4 regions of the Bacillus jepli genome follow, and region 2 is predicted to be linked to each of the others. Evidence: riboswitches for the same ligand, from Rfam matches in the RefSeq annotation. Region 2 holds a riboswitch; each other region holds the start of a gene.
What was found. Region 2 has a riboswitch for cyclic di-GMP ahead of ABC371_RS02800 (sensor domain-containing diguanylate cyclase). Riboswitches for the same ligand answer to the same signal wherever they lie in the genome.
Positions count from the first base shown of each region.

Region 1: another riboswitch for cyclic di-GMP. It lies ahead of ABC371_RS16475 (putative bifunctional diguanylate cyclase/phosphodiesterase); the one in region 2 lies ahead of ABC371_RS02800 (sensor domain-containing diguanylate cyclase).
Region 3: another riboswitch for cyclic di-GMP. It lies ahead of ABC371_RS14225 (anti-repressor SinI family protein); the one in region 2 lies ahead of ABC371_RS02800 (sensor domain-containing diguanylate cyclase).
Region 4: another riboswitch for cyclic di-GMP. It lies ahead of ABC371_RS08340 (hypothetical protein); the one in region 2 lies ahead of ABC371_RS02800 (sensor domain-containing diguanylate cyclase).

Region 1 covers NZ_JBDFMO010000001.1:3,217,508-3,222,185, forward strand. Annotated here, with positions in the region: gene ABC371_RS16460 (DUF1292 domain-containing protein) at 186-449, shown strand; gene ABC371_RS16465 (hypothetical protein) at 458-835, shown strand; gene ABC371_RS16470 (erythromycin esterase family protein) at 845-2,113, shown strand; cyclic di-GMP riboswitch class I at 2,466-2,550, shown strand; gene ABC371_RS16475 (putative bifunctional diguanylate cyclase/phosphodiesterase) at 2,680-4,266, shown strand; gene ABC371_RS16480 (IS1595 family transposase) at 4,316-4,678, shown strand, end outside.
Region 2 covers NZ_JBDFMO010000001.1:564,216-568,893, reverse strand. Annotated here, with positions in the region: gene ABC371_RS02810 (ABC transporter permease) at 1-598, opposite strand, end outside; gene ABC371_RS02805 (ABC transporter ATP-binding protein) at 588-1,697, opposite strand; cyclic di-GMP riboswitch class I at 1,977-2,061, shown strand; gene ABC371_RS02800 (sensor domain-containing diguanylate cyclase) at 2,280-3,470, shown strand; gene ABC371_RS02795 (YxcD family protein) at 3,505-3,792, opposite strand; gene ABC371_RS02790 (hypothetical protein) at 3,780-4,226, opposite strand; gene cyoE (heme o synthase) at 4,568-4,678, shown strand, end outside.
Region 3 covers NZ_JBDFMO010000001.1:2,782,815-2,787,492, forward strand. Annotated here, with positions in the region: gene ABC371_RS14210 (nucleotidyltransferase domain-containing protein) at 1-810, shown strand, start outside; gene ABC371_RS14215 (VanZ family protein) at 875-1,342, shown strand; gene ABC371_RS14220 (helix-turn-helix domain-containing protein) at 1,396-1,728, opposite strand; gene ABC371_RS14225 (anti-repressor SinI family protein) at 1,858-1,998, opposite strand; cyclic di-GMP riboswitch class I at 2,033-2,122, opposite strand; gene ABC371_RS14230 (YqhG family protein) at 2,501-3,295, opposite strand; gene ABC371_RS14235 (DEAD/DEAH box helicase) at 3,273-4,678, opposite strand, start outside.
Region 4 covers NZ_JBDFMO010000001.1:1,683,121-1,687,798, reverse strand. Annotated here, with positions in the region: gene ABC371_RS08345 (hypothetical protein) at 164-499, opposite strand; cyclic di-GMP riboswitch class I at 1,173-1,258, shown strand; gene ABC371_RS08340 (hypothetical protein) at 1,705-1,938, shown strand; gene ABC371_RS08335 (DUF8042 domain-containing protein) at 2,119-2,460, opposite strand; gene fliT (flagellar protein FliT) at 2,468-2,818, opposite strand; gene fliS (flagellar export chaperone FliS) at 2,818-3,219, opposite strand; gene fliD (flagellar filament capping protein FliD) at 3,239-4,678, opposite strand, start outside.

The DNA.
Region 1 (4,678 bases), 2.7 Mb from region 2:
AGCTCTTTTTATTCCCATTAAAAAATTCCTTCTGCAGTGTGATTCATGTCATCTCATCTCGATACTTCAATATGGAGATTGCTTATTTTCTTTAGTTTGGAAATAACTTGGTTTATACAGTAGTTTTTTAAGTAATTTCTATCGTTTAGGAAAAGATATGAATGCAAATTACAGGAGGTGTGTTCATGAATAGTGATGTGTATCGGGATAAAATTGTGGTTTTGGATGAGAATGGGGATGAAAAAGAGTTTTCTATTGAAGCCTTATTTGATATGAAGGACAAAACATATGCATTGTTACGCTCTGAACAGGATCAAGACCACACAATTGTCATGCTAGTGGAGAATACGGAGGATGGTCAGTTTTTAACAGGAATTAACGATTCATCCGAACGTGACATGGTACTAGATGCGTATGAGATAGCTGTTGATGCTAATCCAGCGGAGTAAGATTCATTATGGAAAATAAGATCTTTGACGTTATGGATCCTCAAATGAGGATACAAATAGAGGAAGAAATGAAAGGTTTGACCTTTACCAAAAATTTTCGATCTCCTTCTGCAGAGGAATGGTATGTTTTTTTACCGAGCTATCAAGATCCGACTACCGGTGGTGCGGCTGGTAAGGTGATTATTCACTATAACTTATTAGATACACAGGAAATCTTCATAAATACCACCATCATATTTGATGACCCTGCTTTACATCATTCGTCACTTCATCACCTTGTTTATGCAATTGCTGATGAGCTTGTAAACCGATTGGTTGGATATGCGGATACTCTTCTTTCTGTTCATTCGGGTGAGAATTCGTATAATGCAGAATACAAAAACTGAGGGGTTCATATGGTAGATAAAATGATACAAGCGATACAACAACATTCTATTCCAATTAGAAATCTGAAGGAGGACCTAGAACAACTTGTTACTTCTATTAAAAATGAGAAATTCATTTTGTTGGGGGAATCCTCACATGGTACGTCTGAGTTCTACCAAATTCGAAAGGAACTTACCAAAAAATTAATTGTTGAAAAAGATTTTACTTTTATAGCTGTGGAAGGTGATTGGCCAGCATGCCAAGAGGTCAATCGCTATATCAAAGGGTATTCAGCTAAATATAACAATGCTCGTGATGTCCTTTTGACATTTAAACGTTGGCCAACATGGATGTGGGCAAATGAAGAAATCATTGACTTAATTGAATGGCTAAAAGAATATAATCACGATAAAACGAGTGAAAAAAAGGTTGGCTTTTATGGAATTGACATCTATAGTTTATGGGAATCCATGGATGAAATTCTAAAGTATTTAGAAAAACGCAACTCTCCTGATCTCGAGGTCGCGAGAAAGGCGTTCGCGTGTTTTGAACCCTTTAATCGTGAAGCAGAAAAGTATGCATTGTCATCTACGTTTTATTCCGAAGGCTGTCATGAAGAAGTCACAAAACTATTATCGGAAATAAGTGTAAACAAACATACCTATCATGATTCAGAAGAAAGTAGTTTAAACGTAGAGGTAAACGCACTTATCACGGCTAATGCTGAAAACTACTATACAACAATGATAACGAAGGACAATGAATCATGGAATATCAGAGACCGTCACATGGTTGAGGTGATCCATAAAATAGATTCCTTTTATCACCAACAATCCAAAGGAATCATCTGGGAACACAACACACATGTTGGGGATGCACGTGCAACAGATATGGCGAATGAAGGACTTGTAAATGTCGGACAACTTTTGAGGGAGCAGGTCGGTTCTGAAAACGTATATATTGTTGGTTTCGGTACACATCATGGTACGGTTATTGCAGCTATTGAGTGGGGTGTAAACTTTCAAAAAATGAATACACCTCCCGCAACTACAGGAAGTTGGGAAGACCTACTTTATAAAGCGGGAAATTACGATAAACTCCTAATTTTTACGGATAAAAACAGATATTTATTTGATAACTCAATTGGTCATCGCGCGATTGGCGTTGTCTATTATCCACAATATGAACATTATGGGAACTATGTTCAATCGGTCATCTCTGAACGTTATGATGCGTTTATATTTGTAAATCACACAAATGCTTTAACTCCACTTGAAGTAACAGGCGTGTTAATTTAATCAAATTCAGCAGGATTTCCATACTGATGGGATGAATGCAAATAGGTGCTAAACTAAGCTAAAAACTCCTGAGATTCTTGCTCGCTCGACACCTAGCGTTGTAAGCGTTAGATTTTCTAGGGCGGGCTCTTCTACTCAACCTACCCCTAATCCTGCCTCCCTTAAGATTTTCATAAATTATCAAAACAATGTGATAAAAAGCTCAGATACTGGAAATTATTTGGGGTATTCTAAGAAGAATAGAGAGTCATTTTGCATTTAAATGGTATTTTGTCAAAAGCTGTTGAATATATAATATTTTTCTAATATTATTAGTTAGTACTAAAGTAATACATATAGTCAATAAGTATTACATCGATAAAGGCAAACCTATCAAAAGATAGGGACGCAAAGCCACGAGCCTAAAGCACTCATGCTATGGTAGTCGGGTTACCGAAATGATGGAGAGAAAAGGAAACTCCCGTTTTTCGGTGGAGTTTCTTTTTTATTATAAATGAAATTTGAATGAAACCAACGAAATTTAATCAGAAAAGAAGAACTTCTAGATTTTCCTGGGGGTGGAAAAAATGAAATTATTCGATCGACTACGAAAAAAACACCATGAAGTTGATTTAAAGAGAAAAAAGGTAATTGATGCTTATTATGAAAGTCTTTCAACTAGCAGTATGGAAACATTTGTAGAGGACATCGCAATAACATTTAATGAAAATGAAAGGCTCGATTATTATCGAGTTATTTCGAACCAATTAGGTTTGGCTTTATTTACAGTTGATCTTAAAAAGAGAGAAATTGTTTATGTTTCTAGAAGAATAGAAGAAATCTTGGAAATTACAAAAGAAGAATTAACAATCGACTATTGGAAATCTCTTTGGTATAAAGAGGGAACCTTAGATTTTTCAGCAATCTATGGGAGATTAACCAAAGAAGGTAAAAATACACATACGTACCGAATTATAACCCCAACTGGTACGGTTAAATGGATTAATGAAACGACAGTCGCCGTTGATGACGAGGAAGGGAATATTGAAAAAATTGTAGGTGTAATAGAAGATTGCACCAACGCTTTGCAACTAGAACAGAAAATAAATTTTATCACCACTCACGATGAACTGACGAATCTACCAAACTTTTTAAATGGAAGTAATCATATACAAGAGGTCATTGAAAGATACAAAACTAAGAGAGAAAGATTTGCTTTGTTTTGTGTGAATTTAGATGGGTTTAGCCGTATTAATAATACATTAGGATTTAAAATAGCGGACGAAGCTTCTAAGCAATTATCTACTAAACTTGAAAAATACCTAAATAAAGGTGTTTTCCTTTTCCGTTCTCAAGGGGATGAATGGTACGCTGTTGTAGAATGCTCAATGAAGAATGAAGAGTACATGAGTCATGCGAAAGAGATTATTGATATTATTCAAGCTCCTCTTCAAATTCAGGATTATTCGATTCGAATTACAGCTAGCATTGGAATTAGTATTTATCCGGATGACGGAGAAAATAAGGTTGAGCTTATAAAAAATGCAAACACCGCATTAAAACGAGCGAAAAAGCATGGTGTAGCAAACTATCAATTATATGCTGCAAATATGAATATTGAATCGTTTAAAACCTTTCAATTAGAGACAGATTTACAGAGTGCGATTAAGAATGGTGAATTGTATATCGAATACCAACCAAAAGTGGATGTTAAGTCGCAAAAAGCAACGAGTGCAGAGGCACTTATCCGTTGGAAACACCCACTTTGGGGAGAAGTTTCACCGATGGAATTTATCACGATTGCCGAAGAAAGTAATTTTCACCGTGAACTCTCAGAATTTGTTATTGATACGGTATGTAAGCAAGTTGGTCAATGGGAAAAACGAGGCATTCAATTTAACACGGTTTCATTTAATTTATCAGCTAAGGACTTTTTAAAAAGCTCATTAATTAGTACGTTAAAAACGACAATTAATAGGTATCATATCAATTCAAAGCATCTGGAAATTGAGCTCACAGAAGGTACCTTGTTACAAGAAACAAGTGTTGTTCAGGATCAAATTGAGCAAATAAAAGCGATGGGCATTTCACTATCGTTAGACGATTTCGGGACGGGTTATTCTTCCATCCATTATTTGAAGAGGCTGTTTTCGTATAGATTGTTGCTTTCTTGACCATATTAGTAGAACGTTGATATAATACGGTTTCAGGAGGCATTCAACTATGTGGAAAGACATCTATAAAGAGTTCGGTGAACTATCAGAATCAGAGAAATTAAAGCTATTTAATGCTATGAAGGAAGATTTATTTCCTGACGAACCTAATAAAATTACCGAGTTATTAAATAGCATCCGTGAAACACGTTTTGCATCAGGATTAGGTTGTGTTCATTGCGGTAGCACATCAGTAAAACGAAATGGTAAATATCGTTCAAGACAACGCTATCTGTGCAACGATTGCGGAAAATCTTTCAATGATATGACTAATACACCGTTTTCAGGTTCTCGTTATCCTGAGAAGTGGGTAAAATACATCGAAATGATGGTCGAAGGATATACCCTGCCAAAAATCGCTGAACGATTAAAG
Region 2 (4,678 bases):
ATCCTGATTTTACACCCTGAATCGTTAATGGAAAAATGACACGACGAAACGTTGTCCATTTTGATGCTCCAAGGTCTCTAGCAGCGTCCAATAGACTTGGATTTAACTCATCTAATGAGTTAAAGATAGGTAAAATCATAAATGGAATAAAAATATAAACAGATACAAACACAAAGCTGAAATCAGTAAATAATAACTGTCTAGAGCCGATACCCAGTACTTCAAGAATCGCGTTGGCAGTTCCATAGGCTCCAAAAATCCCAATAAAAGCATATGCTTTTAATAGAAGATTGATCCAAGAAGGAGCAATGATGAGAAGCAACCAAAGATGTTTATGCTTCGTTCTAGTGATTAAATAGGCTGTAGGGTATGCGACCAATAATGAGACAGCTGTTATTAAAAAGGCATACCAAAATGAGCTTAATGTCATCTTTAGATAAGTTGGTGTGAAAAATGTTTTGTAATTTATTAATGATAGATTTCCCTCTATATCAAAAAATGAATAATAGAGAACAAGTGTAATCGGAGCAATAACAAATACAAGAATCCATAGTGCATAAGGGATAAAATATATATTGCGAGTCAGCTTATTTTCCATGGCTTTCCCCGTCCACATATGCCTCTAAGCGACGATCATATTCTTCCTCTGTTTCACCAATCCGCATAACATGAATCGCCTCTGGATCAAAGTAAAGTCCGATTTCATCGCCAACTTTAGCTTTCTTTGTAGAGTGTACAAGCCACTCATTTCCATCCTTATCAAAGCCGCAAATTTCATAGTGAACCCCTCTAAAAAGCTGAGAATCTACAACAACTTGAAGCTTTCCTTTTTCAACAGAGGTTATTTCTAGATCTTCAGGACGGATGACAATTTCAACAGGCTCATTGTCTGAAAAACCTTGGTCAACACAATCAAATGTCTTTCCAACGAATTCAACTAAAAAGTCTCGATGCATTTTTCCTTTTACGATATTCGATTCTCCGATAAAATCAGCGACAAAGCGATTGATGGGTTCGTCATATATATCGATAGGGGTGCCACTTTGTTGTATGTCTCCTTTATTCAATACAAATATCTCATCAGACATAGCAAGTGCCTCCTCTTGGTCATGTGTGACAAAGATAAAGGTAATACCAAGTCGCTTTTGAAGGTCACGGAGTTCATATTGCATTTCTGTACGGAGCTTTAAATCAAGTGCTGACAATGGCTCATCCAATAAAATAATCTCAGGCTCGTTCACAATCGCTCGAGCAATTGCCACACGTTGTCTTTGACCACCCGACATTTCTCTAATTTCGCGGTTTTCATAGCCAGTAAGATTGACAAAGCTTAGGGCTTCTTTCACTTTTTTATCGATTTCAGATTGCTTCATTTTTTTTATTCGTAAGCCAAAGGCAACATTTTCATATACATTAAGATGTGGAAATAAAGCATAATCCTGAAACACTGTATTAACCTGACGCTTATTGGCAGGTGTGGTGTTTACTTTTTTGCCATTAAAATAAACCTCTCCATCTGAGGGTTCGATAAATCCTGCGATCAAACGCAAAATCGTTGTTTTTCCACATCCGGATGGACCAAGAAGGGTATAAAACTTTCCTCTTTCAATTTCAAAGCTGACATTGTTAAGGACAGGTGGGTCATTGTCATATTGTTTCGTCACATTTTTAAATTGGATAATAGGTATACTGGTCATAGCAACCCCCTTCTTTCTATATAAAATAAGGTAATAGTTTTTGTGTAATCCGGCATAATTATACACGAATCGGCAAAAAATTCAATAACATTCATAAAGTCAAGTGTAAAAATATAAATGGAGTGATCGTATATAGACCGAAAAAAGAATCTAGTAAATTGGTAGTAGGAATAAATTAACATTTTTAGAAAAAGGTGAGGTTAATTTCATTGACCAAATGTGAAAATAGAAATATAATTATAGTACAATTTGAAATAATCTTTCTTTAAAGATAATTGTATAAAGGAAAGGCAAATTCATTGAAAGATGAAGACGCAAAACTATAGGGGCTTAGTCCAGTTGGACATGCCAGCCAGTTGCCGAGTAAAACTCGTATCGTAAGAGCGAAGATTAATCGGTGTGTGATTAGTCTTTTTTTTTATACCATTAAGTATATTGTTGTTACTATTTTACTAGATTTTTGGATAAATTAGCATGTTCAAAAGGAAGGGGAAAAGGACCGCGTCGACGAAACGCCATGACCAGTGCCATTTTCAACCGGTTTTTTGAACATTCTTTAAAAAAATTTGGAAGTGATTATGCATGAAGAAAACCATCCAGAATCTGAACGTACTAAGAAAACTGAGTGAATTAGTCGAAAAGGTTGGTTTCGAAAAGAACCTGATTTCTGACGAAACTCGTAGCTTTTTTGACGAGATTGGTCAGGAACAAGAGGAACAAAAGATTACTAGCACCCTTTTAACCCAACTCCAACAAATGAACGAACAAATGGAAAATATGCATTGGATGAACAAGCATTACCGTATCCTTCATGAATTTGCCCAAATTTGCAGCAAAACTTTAAATGAAAGCGTTCTTCTTCAAAAGTCCTACGAGATGGTATCACGCGTTATGCCAACGGACTCGTTTTATATTGCCCTGCACAATCCTGGTGATGCACAAATTCAAATGATTTTTATTATGGATAACGGTGAACCTGCCCCACCAAGTACCGTGGAGTTTGGTGAAAATTACACATCAAAGGTTATAAAAACACGAGAAATCGTTCACCTCAAGCATCGAAATCAAAACATTGAGTATGATACGAAAATGGGAGAAGGAGAGCAAGACACAAGGTCTTGTTTATTCGTACCAGTTGTGATGGATGATCAAGTAAAAGGTGTCATTTCAGCACAAAGCTATAGGGATTTCGCCTATCGGAAGGAACACGAGGACCTTTTGCAAATGATCGGTGCTCAAGTTATCAATTCGATTGAAACAGCACGATTATACGGAAAAATTTACACAATGTCCCGCACAGACGAATTAACAGGTTTAAAAAACCATCGTGCTTTCCATGAGGATTTAGGACAATTAATTCGAAATGATGATGGCGAGATTACAGTTATGATGATCGATTCTGATGATTTAAAGCAAGTAAATGACCGCTTCGGCCATGATGCGGGTGATTTATATTTAAAAATACTTGCAGACGGCATGAAAACACTTTGCAATGATAAGATGGAAGGCTATCGATATGCGGGGGATGAGTTCATGATTCTTATTAAAACCCGCATTGATTTGGGTGTGAAGGACATCTACTATAAGTTAAACGAGTATTACTCGGAACACCCACTCATCGTTGATGATGAAAAAATCACCGTTTCAATCAGCACTGGTGTTGGTGTCTATCCGTATAATGGAACAACTGTGGATGCGTTGAAGAAGGCAGCAGATCAAGCCCTTTACGCTGCAAAAGAGAATGGAAAAAATCGAATAGTCGTGGCGAATTAAAAAAGCTCATCCATTTGGATGAGCTTTTTTAATTTTAGTTAATATGGGCAATGATGCCTTCTTCATCGTCTAATACAAGCTTGATTCCTGCATATGGGTCTCGATTCAGAAATTCTCCAAGCCATAAACGAATCGCTTCGATTAGGTTTGCCATGATGAGAACCTGTTTGCGATCGTTGACATATGCTTCAGCGGAGAACCCGTAGTCATCATCATACATAAGCTCTACTTCGACTTCTTCTGGCTTTACTTGTTTTTTCAAGCCAATATAAACACAAACCGCATTAATAATTTCTTGTTCAGAAAGAATTAACGTCTCCATGGGTCTGCCTCATTTTTCTTACGATCTCTAATCATCACGAAGATTTTACGAATGATGACAATCAGAACATAAATCGCTATAACGTTAATCATTAATCCTAAAAATGAGCCGAGCATTCCCATTCCACCTAGAAGACCACCAAACAGGAACCCTGCAAGTCCACCAAGCATAAGGCCTTTCATTAATCCACCAGACATGAATCCACCTTTAGGATTTGTAGTAGTAGACTTGTTTGTCACATTATTATCTGCCTTTTTCTTTTGTTGTTGTTGGAAGTTGGATTTATTTGTGTTTCCTATATTATTATTAAACCCTCTCTTACCTGACTTATAGCCTTTTGCTTCAACAGTTGTTGTTTGGTCTTGGAAGACAAAGTTTCCAAGTGGCGAAAGAATCAGAGTAAGTGCTACCATAGCCGCTAAAACCTTTTTCATATAAATGTGTACCTCCATAAGTTAGTATTGATATTTTTACTATTATAACCTAATATCGTGAAATTCTCTTGTAATTCACCTTCCTCAGTTTTCTACTTTATATACGATGATAAAGGGGGAAGGTTTCATTTTATGGATAAAAATGATGTTGGTAAATTGTAACAAAATCATTAAGGCTAAAAGTTTTTCAATAGAAATTTAAAATAAAGAGTTGATATAAAAAATCCCTTTTCAGGTCGTTTTCACTATAGACGCAGGTAAAAGATGGTTTTCTTATCCTAAGGGCTATAAAAATGGTATAGTATATTTGTAGGAATAGAAGGCAGGAAAGAGGATATATAATGAAAACAGAAGTGCAGTTACAAAAAACATCCCTCATAGCTGATCTTAAATCCCTTTTTAAGGCAGGAGTTTTACTAGCGAATGTTCTACCTGTGTTTTCAGGATTTTGG
Region 3 (4,678 bases), 2.2 Mb from region 2:
TATGGTGATATTTCTCTACGTACTTCTGGAGATATAGATGTTCTTATTCCGATCGAAGACTTAGAAAGAGCTGAAGAGCTTCTTAGTGAAGAAGGGTACATAAAGGATGAATATATTCAATCCGTTCTGAATGATTGGAAGTGGCGACATCATCATTTTACTCATTTTCATCCGAAAAAGAGGATAAAGCTTGAAATCCATTGGAGGCTAAACCCAGCTCCAACAAAAGAGCCTAGTTTTCAAGAATTATGGAACAGAAAAAGAGTAAGCACGATTACGAAGTATCCAGTTTATATTTTAGGTAGTGAGGACTTGTTTTTCTTTTTAATAACGCATGGAGCTAGGCATGGTTGGTCAAGGTTACGCTGGTTATTCGATATCCATATGCTTGTTCAAAAAGATCTTCATTGGTCAACACTTCGAAATTTAGTACAAAAATATAAAACTACACATCTAGCAGGGCAAACCTTGATTCTTTCGGCTAATTTATTGAAAACAAAAATAACGAAAGAGATGAAGCCGTTCATCAAAAGTACCCGAAGTCAATTGTTGGCCCAGCAAGCAATCTTTTATATTGAGAGAATGATAAATTTACATACAGAACCAGTCCCCCAGGATATTTCAAAATATCATTCACGCCATTTATTTTCACTTATGTCAATCCAACAAAAGTTTATGTTTATTTTAAGTACATTGCATCCTTATTATATGGACAAGGAAACATTGCCATTACCTAAGAAACTGCATTTCTTGTACTTTCCATTACGGCCGTTTCTATTATTATGGAGAAGAGGGAGTAGGCAAGTTTAAATGAATAGGAATCAGGACATGATTATAACGAAGTATATTGTTTGAGGGTAAAGGTAGGTTTTTTATGCACTTATATATCATTCGCTTTATTTTACGAATATTACCAGTTGTATATATGCTTTGGATATGGTTACAATCAAGTCATTTTAATCCTAGCAAATTAGAGGGTATTCATGTTCAGATTGGCTTACCAATCTATTTAATGCTAGGTGCAGCACTAGAAATTGGTCACTTATTTCAGTTTGCTATTTTGTATGCCTTATTAGTGATGGCTTTCCTGACCTTTAGAAAGCTTTCACTCAAGATAGAAATTCTTCTTTTTGTAATCGCTGTTTTATATGGTGCGTTAGATGAAATCCATCAATATTATGTTCCGTTCAGATCCTTTTCGGTTACCGATTTAATAAAAGATACGATAGGCGTCGTTGTTGTTTCATATATCATCCACAAAAAGTATTTTAATCACAAACAATCAAGGATAGGGAAATTTTTAAGAGGAATTACCGAACTTAAAAAGAATTTCTCCATATAAAATAAAAAAGCCCTTCAAGAGATGAATTTTTTTCACCTTCCTGAATTGCTTTTTTATTTGTTATTGGTATTTTTCCATTTGTTAAATTCTAAGAATGCCTTAAATTCATCCTTTGATACTCCAGATTTCATTGCTTCCTGTACAAGTTGTGCCCAATCAGAATCAAGATCTTCTATTTGAACTTCGTGATCCTCATTATGGAGTAGAGTATTCACTGATACCCCAAGGACCGCAGAGATTTTCTCTAAAAATTGAATAGAAGGATTTGATTGAAGGTTGCGTTCGATTGAACTTAAATAAGATTTTGCAACCCCTGCTCTTTCAGCCAATTCGGATAAGGATAATTTTCTTTGCAAACGGTATTCTTTGATACGTTGACCAATCATAAAATCCACCTTCCTCCATTTATGATTATAACATAAAATGAAGAAAATTGTTTTGTATGACGAACGATTTAATCAAAAATATTGCAAAAAAATGTGTTTTCTTGAAGTAGGAGTGGGTTTCTCTGTTCTTTATCCAATCATAGTGTTAAGTCCGTCAGCTTTTTCTGCAAAGAACGCTTTGATTTCATTCACACTAATGCCCATATCTAGTGCTTCTAAAATTAGGTCTACCCATTCCTGATCAAGTGTTTCGTTTTCTACTTTTACCATACTTTTTAATACCCTCCCAAAATACATTAGTATTCCAGGCAGTCCAGCCATCATAATTGAAATCTCCAACCTTAGACCTGTGACTTTGCGTCCCAATTTTTCAAAAGGTTTGCCTTTGTCTGTTCGAAGCTAAGCTGACTGACCTAAAACGATAGTCCATATATGTATAGAACCTTAGTATTACATTTAGAAGTATAAAACATGGGAATTGATGTTTCTGTAAAAAACTGTCGATGTCAAAATATTTACAAAATACAAATAACTAAACGGGTGAGCTATCGAAATATGGTTATTTTTTCCTGTATTTGTAGAATTAACTCGAAAGATAGGGAGAAAGGCCTATGATTTGTTAACTAGTTAGAAGGTGTGGTTAATGTATAACGAAATTCTAACACGATTTTTTGTAATTTTTTCAATGAAATGCAAGGTATTTGTCGAACGATTTTTTAGAAGAAAGCCTAAAAAAATGTAACCTACCCCCAAAAATGAGGATAGGCCTATTTCAGATCGCGTTTTGACAAAGATAAAACAATCCTCCATTGATTATTTCGACAAGAACTCTCGGTTCGTATTGATCCTTAAGGGCTTCTTTTTCAATTTCATAGCTTTCAGGTTTTTCGTCGATTCCCTCATAAAAGGCATCTAACAAAGCTAAATCCTCATCCCAACGTTGTCTCGCTTCATCTGCCCATGCATGATCCTGTGATTCAACGAAGCCTCTCACATATTGTTGAAGACGATTGACACCACTTTGCGGCTTCACAAGTGGTGACATCGTGTACGTTAAATCAGGAATTTTTGGTGTGAGTGGTAGTTCCTCTAGTTTTTCCTGAAAGTCCTCAACAATGATTCCGTTGATTAGCTGTAAGCCCAGTGACATTAACACATCACGCTTACGGTCACTTTTATAGGAAACCTTCACATTTAACCCAAGCCATGGGAAAAGGGGTGTATTTCCTTGAGCACCCGGGGGCTTTTGCTGATACAATCGAATATAGCTTGCTAGCTTTTTTGTTGATTCAAAAATTTGATGTAAGCGGGGAGCCCCGAAATGGATAAAGTCACCCTTTACATTGTCAGGCGTTTGGTCCCGGTCCGTAATTAACGTTAGCTTCATTGGATTCGGTTCTCCGCCTGTTTTTTCAACATATGTCCAATAAAAGGGGCGGTTCATGAGTTGCTTATCCAAATCAATTGTCAATTGCACGGACATATATCCTGGATGTCGTACAAGAATTTCACAATGATTTGATACAAAATATTTCTCTAGAAAATTAACGATTTCCTGTTGCTGCACGCTGCTCACCACCGTTTTGTTCTTCAAAGCTAATAATCGACGTTAAATTTTCCATTTTAATTCTCATTTCACCCTCACTCCGAGACCGAAGCATGATGTCTTGAATGTGATCTTCAATATTACCAAGATCGAGCCTTGTTAAAATATCGTCTAATTGACCGATGACACGTTCAAACAGATTAATTTTTTCATATAATAGCTTTAAAATATGCTCTTCAACCGTGTTCTTTGTTGCGAAATTATAGATATGAACATCTTTTTCCTGACCAAGACGATGAATACGCCCAATGCGCTGTTCAAGTCTCATTGGATTCCAAGGAAGGTCATAATTGATTATATGGTTACAGAATTGCAGGTTAATCCCTTCGCCACCAGCCTCAGTTGCAATCAAAACCTGGAACTTACCTTTAAATAATTCTCGCATCCAATCCTTTTTCCCACGCTTGAATCCACCTCTAAATGGAACAGATGATATTCCATTTTGCTGCAGGAACCATTGCAAGTACAATTGCGTCGCACGATATTCGGTAAAAATGATGACTTTATCATCAATTTGTTTGATTAATTCCACTGCTTTCTCAGCCTTTGAATTTTGCGTGACCTGTTCGACCTTTTTCATGAGTCCCATCACTATATCCTCAGGTGCCGCGGCACTGCCATCCTCATTCTTCTTCTCAAGCATCTTTTTCAATGTAAAATAGACGGCCTCCCGACTACTGCAAGCCTCTCTTTGCAAAGTTAGAATGGAGAACATACTGGACGCAAAGCCTGACAAACTAGACCTATAGGCAGAAATCGCATCATATAGCTCCTGTTCAGTCTCTGAGAACTCAATCGGAACAGTTTCAACCTTCCGCTTTGTCCACTCAATTCCTGTGTCATCACGGCGATTACGTATCATCACCTTATTGACCAGTTCTTTTAAATGCTCATGATCATCCATCGAGCGGCTCTTTTTCCCGAATGATTCCTCAAAATTTTCCTGATTACCTAAATGACCTGGTTTAAGTAACGACACAAGGTTAAAGATTTCATCAATTCTGTTTTGAATAGGGGTAGCTGTTAATAGTAAACAAAACTTCTTTTTTAGATTTTGAACAAATTCATAGTTTTTCGTTTTATTGTTTTTAAGCTTGTGAGCCTCGTCAATGATGATCAAATCGTAATCTTGCTCATACACAATTTCCCGATGTGGACTTCTTTTAGCTGTATCTATGGATGAAACAATGACATCATATTGCTCCCACATATAGCTCTTTTTCTGCTGGACCGCAGGAATATAAAACTTTTGATTTAATTCCGAAGCCCATTGGGATACAAGGGAGGCTGGAACAAGAATCAAAACCTTTTTTACAAGGCCGCGAATCATATATTCTTTTAAAA
Region 4 (4,678 bases), 1.1 Mb from region 2:
CTGAGGCCGGCTGCGCTTATATGGGCAAACAAACGTAAATCCCTCAAAGTGATAGTAGCAAATTTTGAGGGACTTTTCTTTATTTTTATGAATTTAATTAAAGTAAGGGGTGAATTGTCGAAAAAAGATTCTTACTAGTTAACTAAAAGCAAATAATATACGATTATTGTCTCGTTAACCGCTCAATTTCAGTCTCAACTTTGAAGATTCGTTTATTTAAAGCCGAGGTCTGGTTATCAACATATTCTGCAATTTTCTCAGTGAAATTGCCGAGACTTTCAATACTATTTTTTTGTAGTTTTTCTTGACCCACTTTAAGCTCATTTTGGTTTGTCTCTAGTCGATCCAAACGATGATCTATACCGTTTAAACGCACGTCTATACCATCTAACCGTTTGTCTATGCCATCAAATCGCTTGTCCATTCCTTCTAAACGAGTATGAATCGGCTTTAATTCTTCTTTTAAGACTGTGCGTAATAGTTCTTCCATCTCATTCATAACAATTCCTCCTACTTTCAGTATAGCATGAATTTTTACCCTTAATAGATTCGATAGGATCATAATTTGGTGCAAATTCAAACAATTTCTTACTGATGAGAGTGACTCCATCTCTTTTTAAATGAGAGCAAACTTCCATTGGTGTTATTCATCTTGTGGGAATATTGATGACATAAAAAAGTGCGCTTATCTTTAGGTGAAATTGGGAGATTATTCTTAGGAAGCTAAAAGATCTTTATACTTTTATTTTAACACAAACGAAACGTATGTTCTACAAAAAATCTTATCTTTTAAAGTTTTTGATAGGTTTGCAGTAGAAGATGGATTAATTTTATTTAGAAAGAATGCCACCATTTTCAGATGGCATTTTCTACTTTTTCTTATCAAAAAAACATCCCGGCAGCAGGGAGTGATGTATTTAGTGGTGGATGTTACAGAAAGATTTGTATCATAATAGATTTTGGAACATGATATAAAAAGGAATTTATTACGATTTTTTATTTGCTGTGGTGAAAATCTTTTAGCCGACTCAGGCAGGGTCACTAAAGACCCCAATTTTTCGTATAGGTATAATTACCTATTTTAGTCTGATTATACAATATTTTGTCAACTTTTGTTGAAAAAGTACTACTTTCGTTTTATCATTAAAGTAGTGAATTTAAACTATTGACAAAATTGAAAAAGGCAAACTTATTGAAAGGTAAGGACGCAAAGCTTCGGGTCTAAGGTTCTATGAACTAAGATAGCCGAGTTGCCAAAAAAGTCGTGAATAAATATATCGGTTATAGAAATAACCAATTGTTTAATTTATCCACCATTTTTTTGGTGGATTTTTTTTATATTTAATTCAAAGAGACTTTTATAAATGGTTATTACATCAATTTTGATTAATCCGAAAGAAGGTTGAAATAAGGTGAAGACCATTAGTAAAGAACAAGTTTGTTTTAAGTGTAAAGAAGTAAAATCCGTTAATGACTTTTATGAAAAAGGAAATCGCTTTATGAATTGTTCAGAATGTCGTAAGGCTAGATACAATAGAAAAAAATCAATTGAATTTTTATTAAATAAACAGAAGCAAACAAGACAATATGTTTAAGAGTCATCTAAAAATCATATGCAACGTCTGTAAATATAAACTAGTAAGATAGTTAGCTTAGATGTAGGCTATTCTAGCCATAACTTCTATAAAAAAGGGGATGTTTATCTTGACCGTATTATTTGGAACTGTTGAATATTTTGAAAAAGAAATAGAGATTCAAATGTCTAATGGACAATTGCAAAATTTGACTACTAGTAAAAGTTTAGAATTTGCCTATTCATCGGTAAAAAGTGAAATTACGGATGTTTTTATATGTAGTGATAAATTACGGAAGGATTTATTGGTGAATCTTGAAAAAGCATTAGAAATGGTAAGTGGATCTATGGTGGGTGTTGATTAAAGATTAAATATATTCTGTTGAAGCGGAATTAAACGTTCTTATGATATGTCTCCAGGTGAAAAAATTACCCCTACCCGTAAATATTACTATTCCTCTTCTCAAATAGAAACACCTGAGCTTAGCCCGGGTGTTTCCCTTATTGTATGACATATATTGATAATTGATCTTGAATGCTTTCTTTCACGCTAGGAAAGCGGGATAAATATTGGATTTGATTAACTGTTGTTTTTGGGGTTCATTTTCATATAAGTCTTCTAGTTTTGATATTTCCGTAATAACGCCATTAAAGGAAAGGATAGAAGTAACAACCTCTTTTTGATCTTTAAACAAAGAAAGTAACTGGTCACTTGTTTGATAAATACTAGATAAAGCTGCAAAAATATCAACTAATACCTGGTCCGCATTACTACGAGATATATCTTCAAAACTACTTACTACATATTCAAATCCCTCTTCTACCGTACCAAGCAACTCATAATATCTTTGAAGGACATCGTATTGTTCTAAACTAAGTTGTAACATATTTCACCTATTTTCTTTTATCAAAAAACATCCCGTCAGCTGGAGCTGATTGATAGGGATTGATGTATTTAGTGGTGGATGTCTTCCGTGTTTTTTGATTCGCGATGTCCTGTTGGATTTCTTTTTTTAGTGTATCTAACTTGCCATCAATGAAGACATTCATTTGGACAATTTCAGCACCGAGTTTACGCTGTTCCTCTGTATAAGGAGGTTTGACGTCCGACATAAGTTGCTCCCGCTCGTCAAGAAACTTCGTAATAGATTCAATGAGTTCATCACGTTTTTCCTGCTCGACAGGCTGAGTCAACAAACTGTGTAGTTCCTTCGTGATGCGATAGAGCTCTACTACCGGATTCACTAAATCTGTCCACCTTGTGCATGCTGGCGCTGACGGTTCACCTGAATAACTTCTTTCCAAGTGTCTCGGAATTCAGTCACAAGTCCTTCAACCTCTGCTATAATGTCAAGGTCATTATTAAGATTGGCTTCCATCAAACGACGGTTCATGTAATCATACATCGCCAACATGTTTTTAGACACTTCCACATCCATGTTTAACGTAACCATGAACTCACGGATAATGTTTTGCGCCTTTTGAAGATTTGTATTTTTTTCTTGTATATTGTTTTCCTCAATTGCTTTACGACTAAGCTTTATAAATTTCAAGCAACCATTGTAGAGCATTAACGTAAGCTCACCTGGTGTTGCAGTCGTAACTGAATTTGATTGATATGCTTGATATGGATTTCCGATTGCCATTTACGTTACACTCCTTTTATTAACCACTAAAGAAATTCTGCATGAGGTATGCAGATTGTTGATTCGCACGTTGGATTGCTTTTTCCATTGCTGTGAATTGGCGCCAGTAGCGATCTTCGATTTGAACCAGTCGGTCTTCGAAACGGTCGATACTGTCTTTCAAACTATCAAGGTTTTTACCAATCGTGTACTTCTGTGTGGTCCAAGTGGATTTACCTGCACGTTCACTCACCTTGTCCATCGTTGCAGTTAAACTATCATATAAGCGATTAATGAGACCTTTTTCAGCATAAGTACTCCCATCTGCTGTGAACAGCTTTTCTACTGCTTCTGGATCTTTTTCAATCGCTTCTTTTAGCTTCGCTTTATCAATCTCCAGCTTTCCACGATCTAAATAATTTGCAGTGGTTTTTATCCCAATACTAGCTAATTGATTGAAAGCAGTATCCATTGACAGATTCGTAACTGGCGTATACAAATCCATTCGAAATTGATTTAATCCACTAGATAAAATTGAATCACGTCGAATCAACCCACTTTTAGCCTTTTCCTCCCAAAGCTCAGCTTCTTTATCTGATAAAGCTTCACGTTCTTCACTTGAAAGAGGTTGATAGCTACGGTACCGCTCCTCATTCAACTTTTCATTAATTTTTTGAATGGTTTCATTATATTTTTCGACAAAATTAACAATATTGTCCAAAACGGTCTCTGAATTAGTTGTGACCCCAATCGTGACTGGAGAATCATTAGCCGGATCAATTGAATCAAAGGTATCCTTTAATGTAAAGTTAACCCCATTTATCGTAAAATTGTTAGAATATCGTTGAGTTTCTAATCCATTAATGGTAAACACCGCATTGTTTCCACCCGTTTCGGTAGAAGTACTAAACTGCAGAACATTATTCAGAAAATCTCCTGTGAATTTGATTTCCTCGCCATTTTTATTAAAATCACCGGTTTGTGAGCGTGTTAACGTAACTTGTCCAGTAAAATCATCATAAAAAGCATATACACCAGCAGCGGAACTGCTAATTCGGTTGATAATACTTGAAAAAGAGCTTGAGCCCTCCACTGAAAATTTTTCTTTAACCGATTCTCCTTTTTCATTGAAGGTTTCAAGCCCAAAGGAAAAATAGTTTTGTTTATAATCTGCTTTGATTACATCGCCTTCTTCTAATTTCTTAGAAAAGGTCAACTTCCCTGTTTCAAGATCCACAAGTACACTACTTGCTCTGTCAGCTTCACTTAGAGCATCCCAATCACTAATGAAATAAACAGGAGTATACACTGTTTCTCCACCAGCTTTAGCCGCAACCTTAATCGACATTCCCTCTGTTGAAAGGGAACTCTTTGAAAGCTGAAAAGTAACATTTGTATCCGGTTTTGCATTCTTTTCAGGTGATTTTGGTACTGTTATTTCTTGTGAATAGTTTTCGATAAAATAGTCAACTGCCACTTT